Regions from separate parts of the Micromonospora yangpuensis genome, predicted to be linked through region 2. Evidence: predicted binding sites of a transcription regulator. Region 2 holds the regulator's gene; the other holds the start of a gene.

Region 1 (11,664 bases), 3.3 Mb from region 2:
CAGCTCCGGACTGGTGTGCACGGCGGTGTCGGTGGCGAAGGCCGCCACGTCGGCCCACCACACGGCGTCGATCCGGGAGAGCAGGTGGCCACGGACCAGTCCGGCCAGCCCGCTCAGGTCGGCCTCCGGACGTTGTCGGGCCAGCTCCAGCAACAGGGTCTCCCGGGTGCCGACCAGGCCCTGCGGGGTGGCGTCGAGCACCGTGGCCAGGTCGGGTCGGCGGAGCCGTTCGTCGAGCAGCCGCTGCCGGGCCGCACCTGACATGGCGTCGGCCAGGGCGCCCAGTTCGGTGCTCAGCTCCGCCACGGCGTCCCGGTAGCCGGCGAGGTCGGTCGGGGCGCAGGGGCCCGGAGTGGGCCGGGGGCCGTGGCTTCGGCTCGGCACTCGCATGGTCGACCCCCCTGTCCCGGTACGCCACGGTGCGGACTCGATGCTGGCCACGATATGCCCACAAAAAGCAGCAAAGTGCGAGAAAGCTTCCCGGTACCTCCAAAGGTCTCCGTAACGACGAACGGCACCGGCCGACCGGGTCCGGCAGGCCCCCGGACGGTGTTTGGCCGGTCGCCGCAACCGGCCGCGAGGGGTGATGAAAAGCTTTACCCATGAGTTCCGCACCCGTGCCGACCGAATCCACCATCTCCGGCGACTCCGAGGAGGCGAACGCCTTCGCGGATCTCGGGCTACGCGCCGAGCTGCTCGGCGCGCTCGCCGCGCTCGGCTACGAGGAGCCGACACCGATCCAGCGGGAGGCCATCCCGCCTCTGCTCGCCGGCCGTGACCTGCTGGGCCAGGCGGCCACCGGCACGGGCAAGACCGCCGCGTTCGCGCTGCCGCTGCTGCAGCGGATGGCCACGGGCGGCTCGAACGCCGGGCCGGTGGCGCTGGTGCTGGTGCCCACCCGGGAGCTGGCCGTGCAGGTCTCCGAGGCCTTCCACCGGTACGGCAAGGACCTCGGCACCCGGGTGCTGCCGATCTACGGCGGCCAGCCGATCGGCCGGCAGCTGCGCGCCCTGGACCTGGGCGTCGACGTGGTGGTGGCCACCCCGGGTCGGGCGCTGGACCACATCGCCCGGGGCACCCTGCGCCTGGGTGGCCTGGCCACGGTGGTGCTGGACGAGGCCGACGAGATGCTCGACATGGGCTTCGCCGAGGACATCGAGGCGATCCTGGAGCACGCCCCGGCGCAGAGGCAGACCGTGCTCTTCTCGGCCACCATGCCGTCGAGGATCGACGGGATGGCCCGCCAGCACCTGACCGACCCGGTACGCATCCAGATCGGCCGGCAACAGCCGATGGCCGGCGAGGCGCCCCTGGTACGCCAGAGCGCGTACCTGGTCGCCCGGGCACACAAGCCGGCGGCCCTGGGCCGGGTGCTGGACGTGGAGTCACCGACCGCGGCGATCGTGTTCTGCCGCAGCCGTGAGGAGGTGGACCGGCTCACCGAGACGATGAACGGGCGCGGCTACCGGGCCGAGGCGCTGCACGGCGGGATGAGCCAGGAGCAGCGGGACCGGGTGATGGGTCGACTGCGCGCCGGCACGGCCGACCTGCTGGTGGCCACCGACGTGGCGGCCCGGGGGCTGGACGTCGAGCAACTCACCCACGTGGTCAACTACGACGTGCCGTCAGCCCCGGAGTCGTACGTGCACCGCATCGGTCGGGTGGGACGGGCCGGCCGGGAGGGGGTGGCGATCACCCTGGCTGAGCCGCGCGAGCACCGCATGCTCAAGACCATCGAGCGGGTCACCGGGCAGCGCATCGTCATCGACAAGATCCCCACGGCGGCGGACCTGCGTACCCGGCGGTTGGAGCTGACCCAGGCGGCGCTGCGGGAGTCGCTGCTGGAGGACGACCTGGACCCGTTCCGGGTGATCGTGGAGTCGTTGTCCGACGAGTTCGACCTGATGGAGGTGGCCCTCGCCGCGGTGAAGCTGGCCCACGAGGCCGCCTCGCCGGGCTCCGACGAGGACCAGGAGGAGATCCCGCAGGTAGCGGTCCGCCCGCAACGGGAGAGCCGCTCCGGCGGTGACCCGCGCGGCGGTGACCGCCGTGGCTCCCGGGCCCGCTCGGGGGGTGCCACCACGCAGGTGTTCATCGGGTTGGGCCGGCGGGCCGGGGTACGCCCGCAGGACCTCGTCGGGGCGATCACCGGCGAGACCGGGATCAACGGACGTGACATCGGCTCGATCGAGATCGCCGACCGGTTCTCGCTGGTGGAGGTGCCGAACGCGGTGGCCGACGAGGTGATCGCCGGACTACGCGGCAGCACCATCAAGGGCCGCAAGACGACCGTCCGCCGCGACCGCGGCGCCGAAACCCGCTGATGGTGTAAGGAAGGGCCCCCTCTTATCGCTTCCGGTAGAGAGGGGCACCCCGCTCACACCCCCCGAACCGACGGGCAGCCAGTTCGGGGGGCGGTGCGGCCGGTGGCTGGGCGGTCGCCCCGTCAGAGCGGGTACGGCCCGAAGCGGCCCCAGGCGACGACCGCCGACAGGATCAGCAGCACGACGGTCATCGCGGTGACCGGGTGCTCCTTGGCTCGCAGGTGCACCACGATCGCGCCGACCATCACGATCGCCAGCCCGACGGCGGCCAGCGGGGTGAGCACCGTGGCGATGCCGGTGAGGCCGGGTAGGACCAGCCCGACCGCGGCCAGCACCTCGGCCGCGCCGAGGGCCTTGACCTGGCTGGGGGGCACGTTCCTGACCCAGCTCATCCGGTCGAGCAGCTTCTCCTTGGGTTGGGTCAGCTTGGTCAGCCCCGCGCCGGCGAAGAGCCCGGCGAGCAGGACCTGCAGGATCCACAGAAACACGTTCACGGGTGAGTCGCCTCCGAGCGGTCAGGCTGGTCTTCGGGAATTCACGCCCAAGGCTACGGGCGCCGACGCCGCGCTCCGCACCGCCCAGCACCGCCGAGCACCGCCCGGCAGCCGCCGCGCACCGCCCAGCAGCCGCCGAGCACCGCCCAGCATCGCCTAGCACCGCCCGGCAGCCGCCGCGCATCGCCGAGCACCCGCCGTACACCGACGGGCCGGCAGCCCCGGGCCCCCGCCGCCGGGACGACAGGGGCCGGGGAATCCGGTCAGGCGGCGCTGAGTGGCTGACCGCCGAGGGTCCCGGCGTCGACCCCGCCGAGGGTCCCGGCGTCGACCTCAGCCGGGCGTAGCGCCAGCGCGAGCACGTCGGCGACGTCGGCCAGGACGTGCACGGTGAGCGCCTCGCGGACCTCGGCGGGCAGGTCGTCGAGGTCCGGCTCGTTGCGGGCCGGGATGATCACCTCGGTCAGGCCGGCCCGGTGGGCGGCGAGCAGCTTCTGCTTCACCCCGCCGATGGGCAGCACCCGGCCGGAGAGAGTCACCTCGCCGGTCATCCCGAACTCGGGGCGGACCGGCCGGCCGCTGGCCAGCGAGGCCAGGGCGGTGACCATGGTGATCCCGGCGCTGGGGCCGTCCTTGGGCACCGCCCCGGCCGGCACGTGCAGGTGGATCCGCCGCCCGGCGAGGGCGTTGGGGTCCAGTCCCAGTCGGCGACCGTTGGAGCGCAGGTAGGAGAGGGCGATCTGCGCCGACTCCTTCATCACCTCGCCGAGTTGCCCGGTGAGGGTCAGCCCCGGCTCCCCCGGCATGCTGGTGGCCTCGATGAAGAGCACGTCGCCACCGGCACCGGTGACCGCCAGGCCGGTGGCCACCCCGGCGACCGCGGTACGTTCGGCCGACTCCGGGGTGAACCGGGGGCGGCCCAGATAACGGGCGAGGTCGTCGGCGTCCACCCGGACCGGGGTCGGGTCGGTGGCCAGGGCCACGGCCACCTTGCGCAGGATCTTCGCCAGGGCACGCTCCAACTGCCGGACACCGGCCTCCCGGGTGTGTTCCCCGGCGATGCGGGCCAGCGCCCCGTCGGCGACGGTGACCTCGTCGGCGGTCAGCCCGGCCCGCTGCAGCTGCCGGGGCAGCAGGTGGTCCCGGGCGATGGCGACCTTCTCGTCCTCGGTGTACCCGTCCAGGGTGACCAGTTCCATCCGGTCCAGCAACGGGCCGGGGATCGACTCCACCACGTTGGCGGTGGCCAGGAAGAGCACGTCGGACAGGTCGAGGTCGACCTCCAGGTAGTGGTCCCGGAAGGTGTGGTTCTGCGCCGGGTCGAGCACCTCCAGGAGGGCGGCGGCGGGATCACCGGCGTAGCCGGTGGCCAGCTTGTCGACCTCGTCGAGCAGGATCACCGGGTTCATCGACCCGGCCTCGCGCAGGGCCCGGACGATCCGCCCGGGCAACGCGCCCACGTAGGTGCGTCGGTGACCGCGGATCTCCGCCTCGTCCCGGACACCGCCGAGCGAGACCCGGACGAAGGTGCGGCCGAGCGCCCGGGCGACGGACTCACCGAGGCTGGTCTTGCCGACTCCGGGCGGGCCGGCGAGGGCGAGCACCGCTCCGGAACCGCGCCCGCCGACCACGCCGAGGTTGCGCTCGGCCCGGCGGTTGCGCACCGCGAGGTACTCCAGGATCCGGTCCTTGACGTCGGCCAGGCCGGCGTGGTCGGCGTCGAGCACCGCGCGGGCCGCGCCGAGGTCGGTGTGGTCGGCGGTACGCACGCCCCACGGCATCTCCAGGACGGTGTCCAACCAGGTACGGATCCAGCCCGACTCCGGGGACGCGTCGCTGGCCCGCTCCAGCTTGCCCACCTCACGAAGCGCCGCCTCGCGGATCTTCTCCGGCAGGTCGGCGGACTCCACCCGGGACCGGTAGTCGGCGGAGCCGTCCGGCTCGTCCTCGCCCAGCTCCTTGCGGATCGCGGCGAGCTGCTGGCGGAGCAGGAACTCCCGCTGGGACTTCTCCAACCCCTCCCGGACGTCGGTGTTGATCTGCTCGGTGACCTCCTGCTCGGCCAGGTGTTCCCGGACCCAGCCGACCAGCAGCTCCAGCCGGGCGGTGACGTCGGCGGCGGCGAGCAGCTCGGTCTTCTGCGCCAGGCTGAGCCAGGGCGCGTAGCCGGCCGCGTCGGCCAGCTCGGAGAGGTCGGTCATCCGCTCCATGGCGTCGATGACCTGCCACGCGCCCCGCTGCTGCAGGACCGAGGTCATCAGGGCGCGATACTCACGGGCAAGGTCCCGGGCCCGGCCGGCCGGGGCGGGCTCGGACAGTTCGGTCGCCTCGACCCAGAGGGCGGCACCGGGGCCGGGGACACCGGAACCGATGCGGGCCCGGGACAGCCCTCGAATCACCGCGGCGGGCTCGCCACTGGGCAGCCGGCCGGTCTTCTCGATGGTGGCGACCACGCCGACCGGGCCGTACTCGCCGTCGATGCGGGGTACGGCCAGGAGCTGACGGTCACCACTGGCGCGGGCCGCGTCCACGGCGGCCTGGGTGCTCGGGTCGAGGGTCACCGGGATGACCATGCCGGGCAACAGGACGGCGTCGGTAAGCGGAAGTACCGGAAGAGTAGCCATCGGACACCTGCCATCAGATTGACTTGAGCGTGTCTGACTCAAGTAACCGATCGTTCCTGTTGTTCCGGGGTGTGACCCACGACACCAGCAGGCCCCGGCAGGGGTCCACCGCCCCGCCTGCCTGCGTGGCTATTGCGTCAGCGGCGATGAACTTTCCACGCCCACGTCGACCCGAGGACCCGGCAAACCGCGACCCGCCGATTCGAATACGCCGCATATTGTTGCGGATTTGCCCGGTGGTGGGTCAGACTTTTACCCACACCAGCCACACACAAGGAGTAATCGGCGATGGCCAGGAAAGTAATCACTGTTCTGACCGACGATCTCGACGGCGGAAAGGCCGATCGCACCGTCGAGTTCAGTCTGGACGGCGTCGCGTACACCATCGACGTGTCCGACGAGAACGCCGGGGTGCTGCGGAAGGCGCTCGACCCCTACATCAATGCCGGTCGGCGGGTCGGTCGCGCGCCGGCCGAGGCTGCCCGGACCAGCCGGCGAGCTGGCCGTCCCATCTCCGGAATGGACCGCGAGCAGAACCGGGCCATCCGGGAATGGGCGGCCAAGAACGGCTACGAAATCTCCGAGCGGGGGCGGATCCCGGTCTCGGTGGTCGAGGCGTACAAGAGCCGCTGAGCCGGGGGTTCGACGGCACCGGGGCCGGGGCCAGGGCTGAGAAATCAGCGCTGCCCCGGCGGGATTCGGCGCGCAATTTCCACCGCTGGCGCACTGCGGCCGGCAGAATATCCACCAACCCACTCGCGTACGGTGCGGGCATACGGCGCCGGTCGGACCAGCCAAGGGCGTGAGCCAATCCCGGCCCGGGACGGTTCCGATCCCACTCGCGACGACCAACGGGGCCGTCCGGGGATTCCCCGGACGGCCCCGCCGTCACTACTCCCGGCCGCGCCGGCTCAGTTGACTTCGATCCGGACCACGTCGAAGGCCGGGGTCTGGTTGGCCCGCTCCATCATCGGCAGCCGGTGGGAACCGTCGCCGGCCCAGACCGCACACTGCGCGGTGCCCTGCTGCGGCAGTCCGGCCACCTGGATCGCCACCTCGTCGGGGTTGCGACCGCCGCCGCCGTCCTCGGTCGCCACGAAGAACGCCGGGGCGGGTGCCGGGTCGGGTGCCTGGTCGGTGTTGCCGAGCATCCGGCAGGCGGTGTGGAAGTGACCTCGGGTCAGCCCCTCACCGTTGAGCACCGAGCTCTCCAGGTAGTACCCGCCCTGGCCGGCCGCGAGGAAGCGGTCCCGCACCAGGTTGCGGGTCGAGATCCGCAGGGTGAAGGCCTGGTTGGCCTGCACCTGCTGGGGGAACTCGGTGATCAACAACGAGGGGTTGTTGCCGGCGGCGCCGACCTCACCGAACGCGGTGCTGATGCACCGGTTGCCGTTCTGGAAGCCGTCGTGCGGCTGCAACCGGCTGTTCTCACAGTTCTGGGCCAGCACGTCGAGGCCGTTGTTGGGGTTGTTGTTGCCACCCCCGTTGTTACCGCCCCCGTTGTTGCCACCGTTGTTGTTGCCGTTGCCGCCGTTGTTGCCGTTGCCGCCGCCGTTGTTGCCGTTGTTCGGGTTGGCGTTGACCACGGTGCAGGTGGCCAGCTCGTCGAGGCCCTGCGGGCGGTCGGCGACCCGGCCGATGGCGGTGGCGATCCGGTTCAGCGTCGCCCGCCGCTTGTCCGCCAGCGGACCGAGGATCGCATTGTTGATGAAGGCCTGCCCGTTGCGCCCCTCCGCCGCCAGCCGCCGGTTGGCGTCGTTGATCTGGCTGCCGAGCAGGGTCAGGTTGCGCGAGACCTCGTTCTGGGCACGGGCCGGGATCTCCCGGGGCAGCTTCGCGGTCACGTCCGGGCAGCTGATCGTGGACACCGCGTTACCGGCCCGCAGCGAACGGCATTCCGCGACGGACATCTGACCGTCACCCCAGTAGTTGCGGACGTCCCGCCCGTTCTGCTGGTTGACCGTGACCCCCGCGGCACTGCTGGCGGTGGCCCCGGGGCTCGGCGCGACGCACTCGGCAGCGACCGTCCGGGTACGCGACGGCTTGTCTCCGGCGGACGAGATCTGGGTAACGGCGACGATGCCGCCGAAGACCGCAAGCGTACCGACCGCGGCGATCACCCGCTTGCTCCGCGCGTTACCGGATGACCGTCGCGCCCGTGTGGACCTGCGCATCGAATTGTTCTCCTTCTCGATCCGGTAGTTGACTCGTGTCCTCGGCGGACCGACGGGAATTCAGGTGAACGCCGCGTCGAGGAGCACTGCGACACCTCCGGCCGCACGTCGATGACCGACGATGCCCTTTCCGCACCGTCGCCCACGCCTGGGGCGCGGGTGGAAGATCCTGTCCATTCGCGCATGAGTACGGAGCCACGGCGGCCAGGGTTCAACCCGTACCCGCGATCCTCGGAGGAATTTTCGGCGCGCCCGCCGCCGGCCGCGAACGGGCCGGTTCTCACCCCCGGTGACCTGGGACGCTCACCCGGAGGTGGTGATCAGTCCACGCAGAGATGTTCGAAGGCGAAGCCGTCGGCGAACTCGTCCCGCCGCGACCGCAACGCCAGGATGTCGGCCCGCAACTGCGACCGGGAGACCACATCCGTCGGCACGGTGTCGAACCCACGCAGCCGTTCGCCGATCGCCACGGCCGCCAGGTCCTCGGCCAACCGGGCGGTCGGCACCCCCCGGACGACCCGGTGGTCACGCACCGACACCCGTTCCACCAGACAGGAGTCCGGCCCCACCGTGACCCAGCTCCACCCCTCGGCCGGTCCGTCGGTCCACCGCACGTGCAGACCACGCACGATCGGGTCGACCAGGTGACCGCTGACGTACGCCTCGACGGCCGCGGCCCGGGCCAGCGCGCCCAGGTCGTTGACGGGGCCGCGGCGCCCGTCCGGCAGCCGGCCGAGGATGTCGCGGAACCCCACCGGCGGCGGGCTGTGCGGGGTCGGTGTCACCGGCTCCGCGGACGTGAGCGCCGCGTAGTGCCGGGCATCGAGCAGGTACCCGACGATCTGCCGACCGTGCGACCCGGCACGCAGCGTCGGCGAGCTGATCCGCAGCAGCGGCAGGCCGACGGCCGCACAGACCACGTCGGTCATCCGCCGCTCCCGCTGCTGCGCACCACCGGGCACCGCCGGCGGGCCGACCTCGACGGCGAACCTCGGGTGCCCGGTGTCGGCGGCGCAGACGACCAGGTCGAGCCCCGCCCGCACGGCCGCGCTCCACTGGTTACCGGTCACCCCGGGTGGACGGCGGTGCACCAGCTCACCGAGTCGCCGGTCGGTGTGCACCAGGTGCCCGTGGCGGCGCAGCACCGGGCCACGTCCGGTGTCGTCGGGCAGCGCGCGCAACCACGCGCCGTCGTCACTGTCGGTGCGCGCCATCCGCCTGGTCCATTCGTGTGCCGTCGACCGGCCCGAGTCTAGGCCCCGGATCATGGCCGAGGCGGCACGGGCGCGGCGGCCCGTTAGGCTCGCGGGGTGCTGCCCCATGGACCGGTCCCCGATCGACTGACCAAGCGCAGCCTGGTCACCGTTTCGCATGCCATCGAACAGGCCGCGCTGGCCACTGCCGAGGACGGTCCGCTGGTCGTCTTCGCGCTGTTCCAGCGCCTGCCGTACTTCGACCGGGAGCGACGCCGCTACGCGCGGATCGCCGCCCGGTCGGCGGTCACCGTCGTCGGCATGGTCGGTGGCGCCCCACCGCAGTTGCCCGCCGGGGTGTCCGGCGTGACTGTCGACGAGCAGCACGAGCTGGCCCGGGAGTGGACAGTGCTGGCGCTGACCCCGCGCTTCGGGGCGGTGCTGGTGGCCCACGACCTCGGTGAGGTGGCCCCGGACGCGGTCACCCTGGAGGCGGGGCGGCTGTTCGCCGGCGGCTGGAGCTTTCGCCGGGACGAGGCACTGCACGAGGTGCTGCGGCTACGCGAACTCTTCGACGACCAACTGCCCGCTCCGGTCCGGTCCGTGGTGGACGAGACGGTCAGCCGGGTCCGGGACCTGCCCGCCACCCCGGGTGAGGCCCGGGCCGAGGCGGCGGTACGGCTGCTGGCCGGACGGGTAGGCGGAGCCCGCCCCGCCGCGACGGCGTCAGCGGAGACTACCGACGAGCCGACCCGGCTGCTCGACGAGCCGGCGATGGCCCGCTGGACCTCCGCCGACGGGGTGACCGCCTCCGGCGTCCTGCCGGTGGCGCTGATCGGCGTCCGGGTCGACGATCCGGCCGGCTCACCGGACCGGGTGATCCGACGCAGCGTCGCCCGGGAGACCCAGGCGGTGCTCGGCGCGCTGACCGCCACGCTCGGCCCGGCCGACCGGGCAGTACGCCTCGACGAACGGGAGTACCTGCTGGTCCTGCCGGCGCTGACCGAGGAGCAGGCGGTCGGAGCCGCGCACCGGGTACACGAGTCACTGGCCGGACTGGCCCGGTCGTACCCGTTCGTCACCTTCGCCGTGCACACCGTGGTCGCCGTGACGGCCCGGCGGCCGCTGCCGGTGGCCGACGTGCGGCACGCGCTGCGGTGGGCGGTACGCGAGGGCGTACCGGTGGCCACCGTCGCCGCCGCCCCCACCGGCGTCACCGTCGACGGGCGCTGACGCCGGGCGAGGTCGAGGCGATCCGGACCCCGACGGGGTCGAGGCGATCCGGACCCCGACGGGGTCGAGGCGATGCGGACCCCGACGGGGTCGACTGCCCCGGGAACCACGGGTCGAAGGTCCCGGCGGACACCGGCCCGGTCGGCCCTGCCCGAGGACCCCGCGGCGGCGTGTGATGGGGGTGTGCCACCCGACGTGCGGGGCGCGGCACAGGAAGGGACGTGGAAACCATGACCGCCACCATCGAGCGGACCACCACCGCCAGCGGAGCCACGACGGTCGAGCACCCCCGGCAGCGGGCCGCCCGGTACGTCTTCGCGGGCATCCGGATCGCCCTGGGCTGGACGTTCCTGTGGGCCTTCGTCGACAAGCTGTTCGGCCTGGGCTTCGCCACCGGGTCGGAGAACGCCTGGCTCAACGGCGGCAGCCCCACCAAGGGTTTCCTCGGCTTCGCCGCCAGCGGCCCCTTCCAGGGGCTCTACCAGGGCATCGCCGGTGCGGCCTGGGCCGACTGGCTGTTCATGGCGGGGCTCGCCGGCATCGGCACGGCCCTGCTGCTCGGCATCGGCATGCGGGTCGCGGCGGTCGCCGGTGGGCTGCTCTACGTGCTGATGTGGACCGCCGTACTACCTCCGGAGAACAACCCCTTCATGGACGAGCACCTGGTGAACGCGGCGTTGCTGGCCGGCCTGGCGCTGGTCGACGCCGGTGACACGCTCGGCCTGGGCCGGGTCTGGGCAAATCTGCCCCTGGTACGGCGCCTGCCCTGGCTGCGCTGAACCGGCCGGTGCCCTGCCCGGCGGGGCGGGTTCCGTTCGGTGGTGGGCGTCACCTGCGGGTGGCGCCCACCATCGACGGTTGCCGGGATGCCGCCGGGGATCGGTGGTTCACGATCGGGCAGGATCAACCGTGACGGATCAGACGGATCGAGGTAGGAGGCCCACGCATGGACAAGCCCGAGGTAGGCCCGATCGAGGGCGCGCCACCGGCCGACCTCGTGATCGAGGACATCACTGTCGGCGAGGGGCCGGAGGCCCGCGCCGGACAGACCGCCCGGGTGCACTACGTCGGGGTGGCCCACTCCACCGGCGGCGAGTTCGACGCCTCGTGGAACCGGGGCCAGCCCTTCGAGTTCCCGCTGGGTGGCGGACGGGTCATCGCCGGCTGGGACCAGGGTGTCGTCGGGATGCGGGTCGGCGGTCGCCGCCGGCTGACCATCCCGCCGCATCTGGGCTACGGCAACCAGGGCGCCGGCGGCCTGATCAAGCCGGGCGAGACCCTGGTCTTCGTGGTCGACCTACTCGACGTGCGCTGAGCGCAGCGAACACCACAAGACGCTGAGCGCAACGCACACCACAGACGCTGAGCGCAGCGAACACCGCAGGTACCGAGCGCACGGACCGGACGGGTCCGATCACCCGCGGCGGTCGGTGGGTCAGGCGGCGGCCAGGGCGCAGTCCCTGGCCGCCGTCGTGCTCGTCTCGATCGGGATGACCCGGTGCAGGCCGGTGGCGCGCAGCACCCGGCTGACCACCGGATCCGGGTCGACCAGCACCAACTCGCCGCCGCGGGCCCGGATCCGCAGGTGCGCAGCGACCAGAGCCCGGACCCCGGTGGCCGAG
Region 2 (11,664 bases):
ACGGCACCGGTGATGGATTCGCGGCTCTTGGTGGTGAGACGTTCCGTGTTCATGGGCTCCCCCGGATAGGCGTGTCCAGTGGTTAGGACGAAGCCAGAGTTGAGCGTATTCCACTCAACTCTAACCGGTGACCCACATCACCCTCCACCCCCCGCCCCTCGGTCACGCCGACGTCGTTAACTACCCAACGGAATCCGACAAACTAAATAGTCTGGCTGGTGGTTATGCACTTAATTCTCGAGGTAGCTGATGCGTAGCTTCGTCGACCTGGACCGACTCCTCGGCCAGATCCCCGGCACCCTGGTGACCGCGCTGAGCACGGTGGATGTGGGACGTGGCTCCGAGGCGCTCTACCGCGACCAACTTCCCGGCCTGCTCAGCCAACTGGCCGACCGCGCCCGGGTCGCCAGCATCACCGCCTCGTCGGCGATCGAGGGCATCGTCGTGGCCGACGAGGCCCGGGCCGACCGCATCCTGGCCGGCCGCGTCACCAACCTGCGCAACCGCGGAAGGGCCCCCTGTTAACGCTTTCGGTAGAGAAGGTCACCCCTCTCACGGGGGCGGGGCGCGGGGGCGGGGTGCGGCGCGGGGGCGGGGCGCGGGGTGACGTCTCGCGGTGGACCGGATCTCAGCGGGGTCGGCGGGTCGAGGTCCAGCCTTGCCGCTGCAGCCGCTCGATGCCGTCCAGCAGCAGGTCCAGCGCGAACTCGAACTCGAACTGGTCGTCGCAGCCCGACCCGACCACCGAGGCGTCCTCGTGTGACGCGGCCGTGGCGATCTCCGCGAGGTGCGGGAACCGGGCCGCCACCTCCGGCGGCAGGGCCATCGACGGCTCGGGGTCGACCGCACCGGAGCGGCCCGCGCGCCGGCCGGCGTCGAAGAGTTCCTGGCTGAAGCCCAGCACCCGGCTGCCCATCGCGTGCATCACGTGGTGGGTGAGGTCGGCGGAGAAGCCGCCGGCCCGCAAGGTTCCCACCACCGAGTCGAGGTAGGCGAGGACGGCCGGCGTCGCCATGTTCCGCGACTCGATCGCGAGCGACGCCCAGGGGTGGCGGAGCAGCACCTGGCGGGCGGAGAGGACGCGTCCGCGCACTGCCGGCTTCCAGTCGACGCCGGCGGCCGGGGGGCTGATCTCGCCGACGACCAGGTCGATCATGCCGTCGAGCAGTTCGTCCTTGTTGGCCACGTGCCGGTAGAGCGCCATCGGCACGACGCCCAGTTCCTGCGCGAGGTTGCGCATGCTGAGCGACTCGATGCCGGCCCCGTCGGCGAGGGTGACGGCGGCGCGCAGGATCCGATCCCTGCTCAGCGGCGTCCGGCGCAGCGTCTCGGTCTGCTCAGCCATCTCAGGTCCCCGTCCTCCGTCGACGGTCAAAACCCTAACCACCTTGACCTGTGTACGCCGTACACTTACCCTTTCGACAGTCGGTGTACGCCGTACACATCGAGGAGGGGCAGATGAGGGCGATAGTGCAGGACCGGTACGGACCACCGGAGACACTCACCCTCGCCGACGTCGACCGGCCGGTGCCGGCCGCCCACGAGGTGCTGGTGCGGGTCGAGGCCGCCGCGCTCGACGCGTACGACTGGCATGTCGTGCGGGGCGATCCACGGCTGGCCCGGTTGGCCCTGGGGCGGACGGCGCCGCGGGCACGCATCCGGGGCCGTGACTTCGCGGGTCGGGTCGAGGCCGTCGGCAGCAACGTGCGGCAGGTACGCCCCGGCGACGCGGTCTTCGGCGACCTCGGTGACGCCAACGGCGCGTTCGCCGAGTACGTCTGCGTGCCCGAGACACTGGTCGCGGCGAAGCCGGCGAACCTGACGCCGCAGCAGGCCGCCGCCCTGCCGCTGGCCGGGGTCACCGCGTTGCTGGGACTGCGTGCCGCCGGGCGGGTCGAGACCGGCCAGCACGTGCTGATCAACGGCGCCTCGGGCGGCGTCGGCACCCTGGCCGTCCAACTGGCCAAGGCCCTCGGCGCGAGGGTGACCGGCGTGTGCAGCACCCGCAACGTCGACCTGGTCCGCTCGCTCGGCGCCGACGAGGTCGTGGACTACACCCGCGACGACTTCACCCGCCGCCCGGGCCGCCACGACGTGGTGTTCGACCTGGTCGGCAACCGCTCCCTCACCGCACTGCGCCGGGTGCTGGCCCCGACCGGGACCCTGGTGCTCTCCGGCGGCGGGGTGTACCGCGGCGGCGGTCTGGTCGGACCGGTCTGGCTCCTCACCCGCGGACGACTGCTGGCACCCTTCGTACGACAGCGCATCGTCGTCCTCGACACGGTCCCCGGCCGCCAGCACCTCGACACCTTGCGCGGGTACGCCGAGGCCGGCCGGCTCGTCCCGGTCGTCGACCGCAGCTACCCGCTGTCCGAGGTGCCGCAGGCGTTGCGTTACCTCGAAGGCGAACACGCCCGGGCGAAGGTGGTCGTGACCGTCTGACCGTGCCCTCCGCCGAGCCCCCGCGCGGTCGACGAGAACGAGGGGCGGAGAGCTTCGGTGAAGCGGAGTAGCGTGGGCTGGTGCGAGTACGCGTCGAACAGACCGCGCTGCCGGGCATCGGCATGCGTCATGACCTGGTGACGGAGTCCGGTCGCCGACTCGGGGTGGTCTCCCACCGCAACGGCCGCCGTGACCTGGTCCTCTACGACCCGGACGATCCGGACGCGTGTCAGGCGGACATCCCGCTGACCGACGACGAGGCGGAGGCGTTGGCCGACATTCTCGGCGCGTCGCTGATGCTGGGCCAGCTCGCCGGGTTGCGGGAGCAGGCCGCCGGGCTGCTCACCGAGCAGATCGCCATTCCGGCCGGTTCCGCCTACGTCGGCAGGCTGCTCGGCGACACCAGGGCACGGACGCGTACCAGTGCCTCCATCGTCGCGGTGCTACGGCACGGCGAGGTCATCGTCTCGCCCGTCCCCTCGTTCTGCTTCGCGGCCGGTGACGTGGTGGTCGTGGTCGGGACCCGACAGGGCCTCGACGGGGTGACCGCCATCTTCGCCGACAGTGACCCGGACGGCTGAGCCGGATGCCGGCGGAGACCTCGCTCCTCGTCGAGCTGGGCGCCCTGCTGTTCGGCCTTGGCCTGCTCGGCCGGCTCAGCCGCCGGATCGGGCTCTCCCCGATCCCCCTTTACCTGCTGGCCGGCCTGGCCTTCGGCCACGGCGGCATCCTGCCGCTGACCGCCAGCGAGGAGTTCATCGCCGTCGGCTCCGAGATCGGCGTGATCCTGCTACTGGTCATGCTCGGCCTGGAGTACTCGGCCAACGAACTGGTAGGCAACCTGCGGTCGGCCGCCCCGGCCGGGCTGATCGACGCGGTGCTCAACGCGACGCCGGGGGTCGCCTTCGCCCTGCTGCTCGGTTGGGGCTGGCTGGCCGCGGTGGTGCTCGGCGGCATCACCTGGGTCTCCTCCTCCGGCGTGATCGCCAAGGTGCTCAGCGACCTGGGTCGGGTCGGCAACCGGGAGACCCCGGTGGTGCTGTCGGTGCTGGTCATCGAGGATCTCGCGATGGCGCTCTACCTCCCGCTGCTCACCGCGCTGCTGGCCGGCGTCGGCCTGGTCCGGGGCGGCCTGGCCCTCGCCGTCGCGGCGGGCACGGTGATGGTCGTCCTGGTCGTCGCCATCCGGTACGGCCGGTGGATCTCCGCGGCGCTGTCGGCCCGGGACCCGGAGGCGCTGCTGCTCGGGGTGCTCGGGCTCACCCTGCTGGTCGCCGGCATCGCGGCGAAGCTACAGGTGTCGGCGGCGGTCGGCGCGTTCCTGGTGGGCATCGCCCTGTCCGGGCCGGTGGCGCACCACGCGACCGAGTTGCTCTCCCCGCTGCGGGACCTGTTCGCCGCGGTCTTCTTCGTCTTCTTCGGGTTGGTGACCGACCCCCGGGAGATGCCGCCGGTGTTGCTGCCCGCGCTCACCCTGGCCGTGGTCACCATGGGGACCAAACTGCTCACCGGGTACCTGGCCGCCCGGCGGGTCGGCATCGCCGAGCCCGGCCGGTGGCGGGCCGGCCTGGCCCTGATGCCACGCGGGGAGTTCTCCATCGTCATCGCCGGGCTCGCGGTCGCCGCCGGGACGGTGGAACCCCGGTTGACGGCGCTCGCCACCGCGTACGTGTTGATCACGGTGGTGACCGGGCCGATGCTGGCCCGACTGCCTGACCTGGCGTGGTTCAAGCAGTGGCTGCGCCAGCGGTCGGCGGCCCGGCTGGCCAGGCCGGTCCCCACCCCCGAGGGACCGCCGCTACCCACCCCGGACTGAGCGACGGGGACCGGCCCGGGTCGCTCCGGCAGGCCCGCGTCGCCGCGACCGGCGGCACCGGGATCCCGGTGCCGTCGCCGACGCCGGCGGCCACCTCACCGGCGTGACCTTCGGCACCGTGTCCAGGCGGCTTGCCCGTACGGCCGGTCCGGTCGGACCGACGGTTGCCGAAATCTCCCAGCAAGGGGCTACCGCAGGTCACCGGTACCGCGTTAACGTGTCGCCCCAGCAGCCCAGGGGGCCTGCGGGCCGGCCGGTGCCGGCGCGGGCGCGATGCGGAAGGTTGGCCGGTTGAGCGTGCAGGAATCGAGCTTCTCCGGTTTCGCCAACCCCGTCGACCCGTCCCCCGCGGAGTTGCGGGCCTGGGCGTACCAACCCGATTCGGTGCCGCTGACCAGCATGCCGCAGGACTGGGACCTGCTGGTCGCCGGAGACCGGCTGGTGACGACCCTCTTCGACCTGGCGATGGATCCGACCTGTCCGGCCCGCCGGTTCGCCCTGCACTGCCTCTACATCTACGCCGCCGACGGCATCCGGACGGGCTTCCGGGCCCACCCGAGGCGCCGGTTCCGCAAGCTGGTCGACCAGGCCGAGCGCTCCGGCGACGAGCTGATGCGCACCTGGGCGCACAACTCGCGGGTGCTGCTGGCCCGCCCGACCCTCTTCGTCTACCGGGACTGGTGTGAGGGCGGTCTGGTCCGGGAGAACCGCCGACTCGACTGAGCCGCCGACGCACCCGCGACCCGCAGCCAGCGAACGGGCCGGGACCCCCCGTGGGTCCCGGCCCGTTCGCGGCCCTGAGCCGGAGCGACCGAGCCGGAGCGACCGAGCCGGAGCGACCGAGCCGGGTGACCGGCCTGGTGCGGCGGTCAGCCGATCGACCGGCCGTGCCGTTCGGTCCGGCGCTCCGGCCGGCCGCGCTCGCTGTTCTGGTCCGCGCCGCCACCGGCCGGCGGACGACGATCCGCGCCGCCACCAGCCGGCGGTCGGGGCTTCGCCCGCTCGGCACCCTGGTCGGCGTCCGACCGCTGCCCGGCATCCGGGCCCGACTGCGGCCGGTGGCCGGCGTCCTGGCCCGACTGCGGTCGGTGGCCGGCGGCCCGGTCGGTGCGACCGGAGAGCCGGGCGTCGGTGATCTCGTCGAACTTCTCGCGGACGCCCTCGGCGACCCGGTCGAGCTGGTCCTCCGCCGCCTGCGCCACCTTCTTGGCCGCTCCTGTCACTACTCCCCCTCACCAAGGGCCCAGATCGGGCGGACAACACCTGGTCACAGGCTAGACGGGGTGGACTGACCGCGCCGGGGATCCGACCGAACCGCAGCCGGCTCAGCGGTCCGGGTTGCGGCGGGGCCGCCAGACCACCAGCGCCGTCGAGGACCGGGTGGTCTGGACCAGGTCACGACCGGGGAAGCGGGCCAGCGACTCCAGCTCGGCCACCCGCCGGTACGCGGCGTCCAGCTCCGCCTCCATCCGGGCCAGCCGCTGCTGGGCCTGCTCCAGCAACTGTTCCAGGCCGATGATCCGCTTGATCCCGGCCAGGTTGACCCCGTCGTCCTGGCTGAGCCGTTGCACCTCACGGAGCAGTACCACGTCCCGGACGCTGTACCGCCGACCGCCACCGGCGGCCCGCCCGGCCTGCACCAGCCCCAGCCGGTCGTACTGGCGCAGCGTCTGCGGGTGCATCCCCGCCATCCGCGCCGCGACCGAGATCATCAGGACCTTGGCCTCGTAGGCAGGGTCGCCCGAACCGGCGAACTCGTCCGACATCCCGCTCACCTCCGCATGCACTCCACGGTTACCCGAAGCGACGTACCCGCGCGTCGAGATGTTCCCGCCCGGCCGGCGGCGTCTGCTCGGCGAACGCCCGCAGGGCGGCCTGCGCCTCGTCGGACACCTTCGCCGGTACCACCACGTCCAGCGTGACCAGCAGGTCGCCGGCCTGGCCCTCGCGACGGCTGACCCCCTTGCCCCGGGCCCGCAGCACCCGCCCGCTCGGCGTACCCGGTGGCACCCGTAGCGTCACCACCCCGTCGAGGGTCGGCACCCGCAGGTCCGTGCCCAGGACCGCCTCGGCGTACGTGATCGGCACGGTCAGGGTCAGGTCGTCCCCGGTACGCCCGAACAACTCGTCCGGCCGGACCTTCACGTGTACGAAGAGGTCGCCGGCCGGGCCGCCACGCTCACCGGCCTCGCCCCGGCCACTGAGCCGGATCCGCTGGCCGTCGGCCACCCCGGCGGGGAACCGGACCTTCAACGTACGGGTCTTCGTCACGCCGCCGGTGCCCTGGCACTCGGGGCACTTCTCCTCGACGACGGTGCCGACGCCCTGACAGTTGCGGCACGGCTCGGCGAAGCTGAACGCACCCTGGTTGCGGGTGGTCGTCCCGGCCCCGTGGCAGACCGGACAGGTCCGTGGCTGGGTGCCGGGCTTGGCGCCGTTGCCGTGGCAGGTGTCGCAGACCCCCGGCGAGCGCAACGTCAACGGGATGGTCACCCCGCGTACCGCATCGGTGAAGTCCAGGGCGACCTCGGCCTCGACGTTGCGGCCCCGGGCCGGCCCGGCGGGGCGACCCGGCCCACCGCCGGCCCCACCACCGGAGAAGATCGACGTGAACAGGTCGGAGAAACCGCCGCCGGCCCCGCCGAAGCGCCGGTCACCCCCGCCCGCGCCGCCACCGAAGAGGTCGGAGACGTCGAAGGGGGTGCCACCGGGCTGACCGGTACGGGCTCCACGCCGGAACGCGCCGGAGCCGAAGAGGGCACGCAGCTCGTCGTACTCCCGACGGCGGTTGTCGTCGGAGAGCACGTTGTACGCCTCGGACGCGGCCTTGAACCGCTCCTCGGCCCTGGTGTCACCGGGGTTGTGGTCCGGGTGCGACTCCCGCGCCAGTTTCCGGTACGCCTTCTTGATCTCGTCCGAGGAGGCGGACTTGTCCACGCCCAGCACGGCGTAGAAGTCCTTCTCGATCCAGTCCTTGGAACTCACCGGTCCACCCCCTGCCAGGCGTGGCCCGGTCGTCCCGCCCGCCGATCGTCGACGGACGGGACGACCCGGCCACGGATTCGCACTATTCCGGGTCGGCGACCGCGACCAGCGCTGGCCGCAGCAGCCGCTCGCCGAGCAGATAGCCCCGACGCATGATCTGCACGCAGGTCGGCTCGGTGACGTCGGCGGAGGTCTGGTGCGCCACCGCCTCGTGCCGGGTCGGGTCGAACGGGTCACCCTGCTCGCCGAACGGGGTGAGCCCGAGCTTGCCGACCACGGTGGTGAGCTGCTCGGCCACCGCGCCGAACGGACCCACCAGGTCACCGTGCTCGCGGGCCCGGTCCAGGTCGTCCAGGATCGGCAGCAGCCCGGCCAGCACCGAACCGGTGGCCTGCTCCTGGACGACGCCCCGGTCCCGGTCCACCCGCTTGCGGTAGTTGGCGTACTCCGCCGTCACCCGCTGCAGGTCCCGGGTCCGCTCGTCGAGGTCGGAGCGGAGGGCCGCCAGCTCCGCGCCGAGGGCCGGCGCGGCGTCCTTGGGCTTGCTCTCCGCCGCCGGTTTGCTCTCCGCTGCCGGCTTGGTGCTCTCCGCCGGCTGGGCCGGGGCGTCCACCACCGGTGGCCCGGCCGGGGCCTCCTCGACCTCGATCTCGTCGACGACGACCTCGGCCTCCTCGACCAGGCCGTCGGCCGGGACGTCGGCGCTCGCGTCGGTCGCCGCCGACTCCTGCTCGACCTCGTCGTTCTGCTGACTGTCCGGGCTGACGACCTGCGGCTCGGCGGCGGCGTGCCGGCCGGGCGCGGAGCCACCCGGCACCGACCCGGTGGTCTCCGGGTCGGCGGCTCGTGGCTTATCCGTCATCGCGGCTACCTCGATCCCTGTGCGGTGCGTACGTGGCGGGGACGGGCTGTCACTTCTTGTCCTCGTCCACGATCTCCGCGTCGACCACGTCGTCCGCGCCACCGGCCGGCCCGGCGTTGGTGCCACCGGCCTGCGCGCCGCCGGCCGGCCCGGCACCCGGTCCGCCCGGCCCACCCGGGCCCTCGGCACCCGGCTGGCCCTGCTCGGCCTGCTGGGCGTAGAGCAGCGCGCCGGCCTCCTGGGAGACCTTGGCCAGCCGCTCGTGCGCCGACTTGACCTTCTCGATGTCGGTGCCGCCGAGGGCGCCACGCAGCTCGCCGAGCGCCTCGTTGATCTGGTCGCGGTTCTCCGTGGGCAGCTTGTCACCGCTCTCGGCGAGGAACTTCTCGGTCTGCCACTGCAGCGCCTCGGCCACGTTGCGGGCCTCGGCCTCCTCGCGGCGACGCTTGTCCTCGTCGGCGTGCTCCTCGGCGTCCCGGCGCATCCGCTCGATGTCGTCCTTCGGCAGCGACGAGCCGCCGGTGATCGTCATCTTCTGTTCCTTGCCGGTGCCCAGGTCCTTGGCGTGCACGTTGACGATGCCGTTGGCGTCGATGTCGAAGGTGACCTCGATCTGCGGCACGCCCCGCGGCGCCGGCGGCAGGCCGGTCAGCTCGAAGGTGCCGAGCTTCTTGTTGTAGGCCGCGATGTCCCGCTCACCCTGGAAGACCTGGATCAGCACGGACGGCTGGTTGTCGTCGGCGGTGCTGAAGACCTCGGAGCGCTTGGTCGGGATGGTGGTGTTGCGCTCGATCAGCTTGGTGAAGATGCCGCCCTTGGTCTCGATGCCCAGGCTCAGCGGGGTCACGTCGAGCAGCAGGACGTCCTTGACCTCGCCCTTGAGCACACCGGCCTGCAGGGCGGCGCCGACGGCGACGACCTCGTCCGGGTTGACGCCCTTGTTGGGCTCCTTGCCGGTGAGCTGCTTGACCAGGTCGGTCACGGCGGGCATCCGGGTCGATCCACCGACCAGGATGACGTGGTCGACGCTGGCCAGCTTGATGCCGGCGTCCTTGATCGCCTGCTCGAACGGGCCCTTGCAGCGATCCAGCAGGTCCTGCGTCATCCGCTGGAACTCGGCGCGGCTGAGCGTCACGTCCAGGTGCAGCGGGCCGGCGGAGCCGGCCGTGATGTACGGCAGGTTGATGTTGGTGGTGGTGGCCGCCGACAGCTCGATCTTGGCCTTCTCGGCAGCCTCCCGGAGCCGCTGCAGCGCCATCTTGTCCTGGCCGAGGTCGATGCCGTGCTCGCCCCGGAAGGTCTTCACCAGGTGGTCGATGATCCGCTGGTCCCAGTCGTCACCACCGAGGTTGTTGTCACCGCTGGTGGACTTGACCTCGATGACCCCCTCGGCCAGCTCCAGCAGGGAGACGTCGAAGGTGCCCCCACCGAGGTCGAAGACCAGGACGGTCTGCTCCTTGGAGCCCTTGTCCAGCCCGTACGCCAGGGCGGCCGCGGTCGGCTCGTTGACGATCCGCAGCACGTTGAAGCCGGCGATCTCACCGGCCTCCTTGGTGGCCTGCCGCTGGCCGTCGTTGAAGTAGGCCGGGACGGTGATCACCGCGTCGGCGATCTGCTCGCCCAGGTACGCCTCGGCGTCCCGCTTGAGCTTCATCAGCGTGCGCGCCGAGATCTCCTGCGGGGTGTACTTCTTGTCGTCGATGTCGACGGACCAGTTGGTGCCGATCTCCCGCTTGACCGACCGGATGGTCCGGTCCGGGTTGGTCACCGCCTGGCGCTTGGCGACCTCACCGACGAGCACCTCACCGTTGCGGGCGAACGCGACGATCGACGGGGTCGTCCGCGAGCCCTCAGCGTTGGCGATGACGGTGGGCTCACCGCCCTCGAGAACGCTGACGCAGGAGTTCGTCGTGCCGAGGTCGATACCGACCGCACGTGCCATGTTCGCTTCCTCGCTTCATACCGTTGGAGCAGGTGACGGGAGTGCACCCGCGTCAAGTTGAGTGAACGTGACTCAATAGTGCCACGCTCACGCCATTCGTCAAATCCGGGTTGAGCCGACCCGACGCAACCCGACGTTCGGCTACCCACCGGTTGTCTTCTGTTGCATCGGTCGGGCACGCTTTAGCGGTGATTCCGCACGGCGATCCCGCCACAGAGTCCGGCGCGCCCACCACCGTGGCCCGCCCCGGGCAACCGGATGCCGTGCAGATCCCTCCTGACCTCGGCGCGGACGGCAGCCTGCCCGCCGCGCTCGGCAATCTGCGGCTGGCGATCAGCACCGCCCGCTTCCCGCTGGAGCTGCCCTCGGCGGAGCCGGCCCGACGCACCACCACCGCGCTGACCGACCAGCTCGACGACTACCTGCTGCCCCGGTTGAGCCGGCTCGACGCACCTCTGCTCGTGGTCGTCGGGGGCTCCACCGGCGCCGGCAAGTCGACCCTGGTCAACAGCCTGGTGCAGGCCCGGGTGAGCACCGCCGGGGTGCTCCGCCCGACCACCCGGTCCCCGGTGCTGGTCTGCAACCCGGCCGACTCCGGCTGGTTCCGCCGGGGTGAACTGCTGCCCGGTTTGACCCGGACCAACGAGCCCAGCGAGGACCCGGGCACCCTGCAGATCGTCGCCGCGCCCGCGCTCCCGCCGGGCCTGGCCTTCCTCGACGCCCCCGACATCGACTCGGTGGTCGACGCCAACCGGGCCCTGGCCGGCCAGCTGCTCGCCGCTGCCGACCTCTGGCTCTTCGTCACCACCGCCGCCCGGTACGCCGACGCGGTCCCCTGGGAGCTGCTGCGCAGCGCCCGCGGCCGGGGAGCGGCCATCGCCATGGTGCTCGACCGGGTGCCGCCGGAGGCGACCGACGAGGTCGGCGCCCACCTGGCCGAGATGCTCGCCGAGCAGGACCTGGCCGCCGCGCCCCTGTTCGTCCTGCCGGAGACCCAGGTCGACGGGCAGGGGTTGCTGCCCGACTGGGCCACCGCCCCGCTGTCGACCTGGTTCGCCCGACTCGCCGCCGACGCCGAGGCCCGCGCCGCAGTGGTCCGGCAGACACTGGACGGCGCGCTGGCCGCCCTGCTGCCGACCGTCGAGGGCCTCGCCGCCGCTGCCGACGAGCAGACCGCCGCCGCCGACGCGTTGGACGACCGGGTCGACGCCGCGTACCGGGGGGCGCACCGCACCGTCGAGCAGGGGCTGCGGGACGGCCGGCTGCTCCGGGGTGAGGTGCTCGCCCGGTGGCAGGAGTTCGTCGGCACCGGCGAGTTCTTCCGCACCCTGGAGGCCCGGATCGGGCGGTTGCGCGACCGGGTGGTGGCGGCGGTCACCGGCCGACCCGCACCCGCCGCCGAGCTGCGTACCGCGATCGAGTCGCAGCTGGTCACGCTGCTCCGCGGGGTGGCCGCCGAGGCCGCCGAGCACACCCACACCGCGTGGCGGGCCCATCCGGCCGGGGCGGCACTGCTCGAACCCGGGCTCGCCCACCCCGCCGACGACCTCTCCGAGCGTGCCGAACGGCTGGTCCGGGACTGGCAGCGGGGGGTGCTGGAGCTGGTCCGCGAGGAGG

Evidence for each region. Region 2 encodes HspR, which represses chaperone genes until heat shock. Its sites were predicted from a motif close to TTGAGTNNNNNNNACTCAA; they were not measured.
Region 1: the regulator HspR is predicted to act here: its motif matches at 5,466-5,484, upstream of lon (endopeptidase La).

What each region holds. Positions count from the first base shown of each region.
Region 1 is NZ_FMIA01000002.1:3,562,557-3,574,220, forward strand. It holds gene GA0070617_RS16080 (hypothetical protein) at 1-390, opposite strand, end outside; gene GA0070617_RS16085 (DEAD/DEAH box helicase) at 603-2,324, shown strand; gene GA0070617_RS16090 (DoxX family protein) at 2,447-2,818, opposite strand; gene lon (endopeptidase La) at 3,082-5,442, opposite strand; gene GA0070617_RS16100 (histone-like nucleoid-structuring protein Lsr2) at 5,731-6,075, shown strand; gene GA0070617_RS16105 (hypothetical protein) at 6,354-7,562, opposite strand; gene GA0070617_RS16110 (PDDEXK family nuclease) at 7,937-8,830, opposite strand; gene GA0070617_RS16115 (DICT sensory domain-containing protein) at 8,927-10,042, shown strand; gene GA0070617_RS16120 (hypothetical protein) at 10,264-10,821, shown strand; gene GA0070617_RS16125 (FKBP-type peptidyl-prolyl cis-trans isomerase) at 10,989-11,357, shown strand; gene GA0070617_RS16130 (STAS domain-containing protein) at 11,478-11,664, opposite strand, start outside.
Region 2 is NZ_FMIA01000002.1:268,184-279,847, reverse strand. It holds gene clpB (ATP-dependent chaperone ClpB) at 1-53, opposite strand, end outside; gene GA0070617_RS01400 (hypothetical protein) at 250-525, shown strand; gene GA0070617_RS01395 (TetR/AcrR family transcriptional regulator) at 629-1,345, opposite strand; gene GA0070617_RS01390 (NAD(P)-dependent alcohol dehydrogenase) at 1,459-2,442, shown strand; gene GA0070617_RS01385 (cation:proton antiporter regulatory subunit) at 2,523-3,023, shown strand; gene GA0070617_RS01380 (cation:proton antiporter) at 3,029-4,258, shown strand; gene GA0070617_RS01375 (hypothetical protein) at 4,550-4,981, shown strand; gene GA0070617_RS01370 (hypothetical protein) at 5,128-5,481, opposite strand; gene GA0070617_RS01365 (heat shock protein transcriptional repressor HspR) at 5,584-6,024, opposite strand; gene dnaJ (molecular chaperone DnaJ) at 6,053-7,243, opposite strand; gene grpE (nucleotide exchange factor GrpE) at 7,326-8,105, opposite strand; gene dnaK (molecular chaperone DnaK) at 8,155-10,047, opposite strand; gene GA0070617_RS01345 (GTPase domain-containing protein) at 10,236-11,664, shown strand, end outside.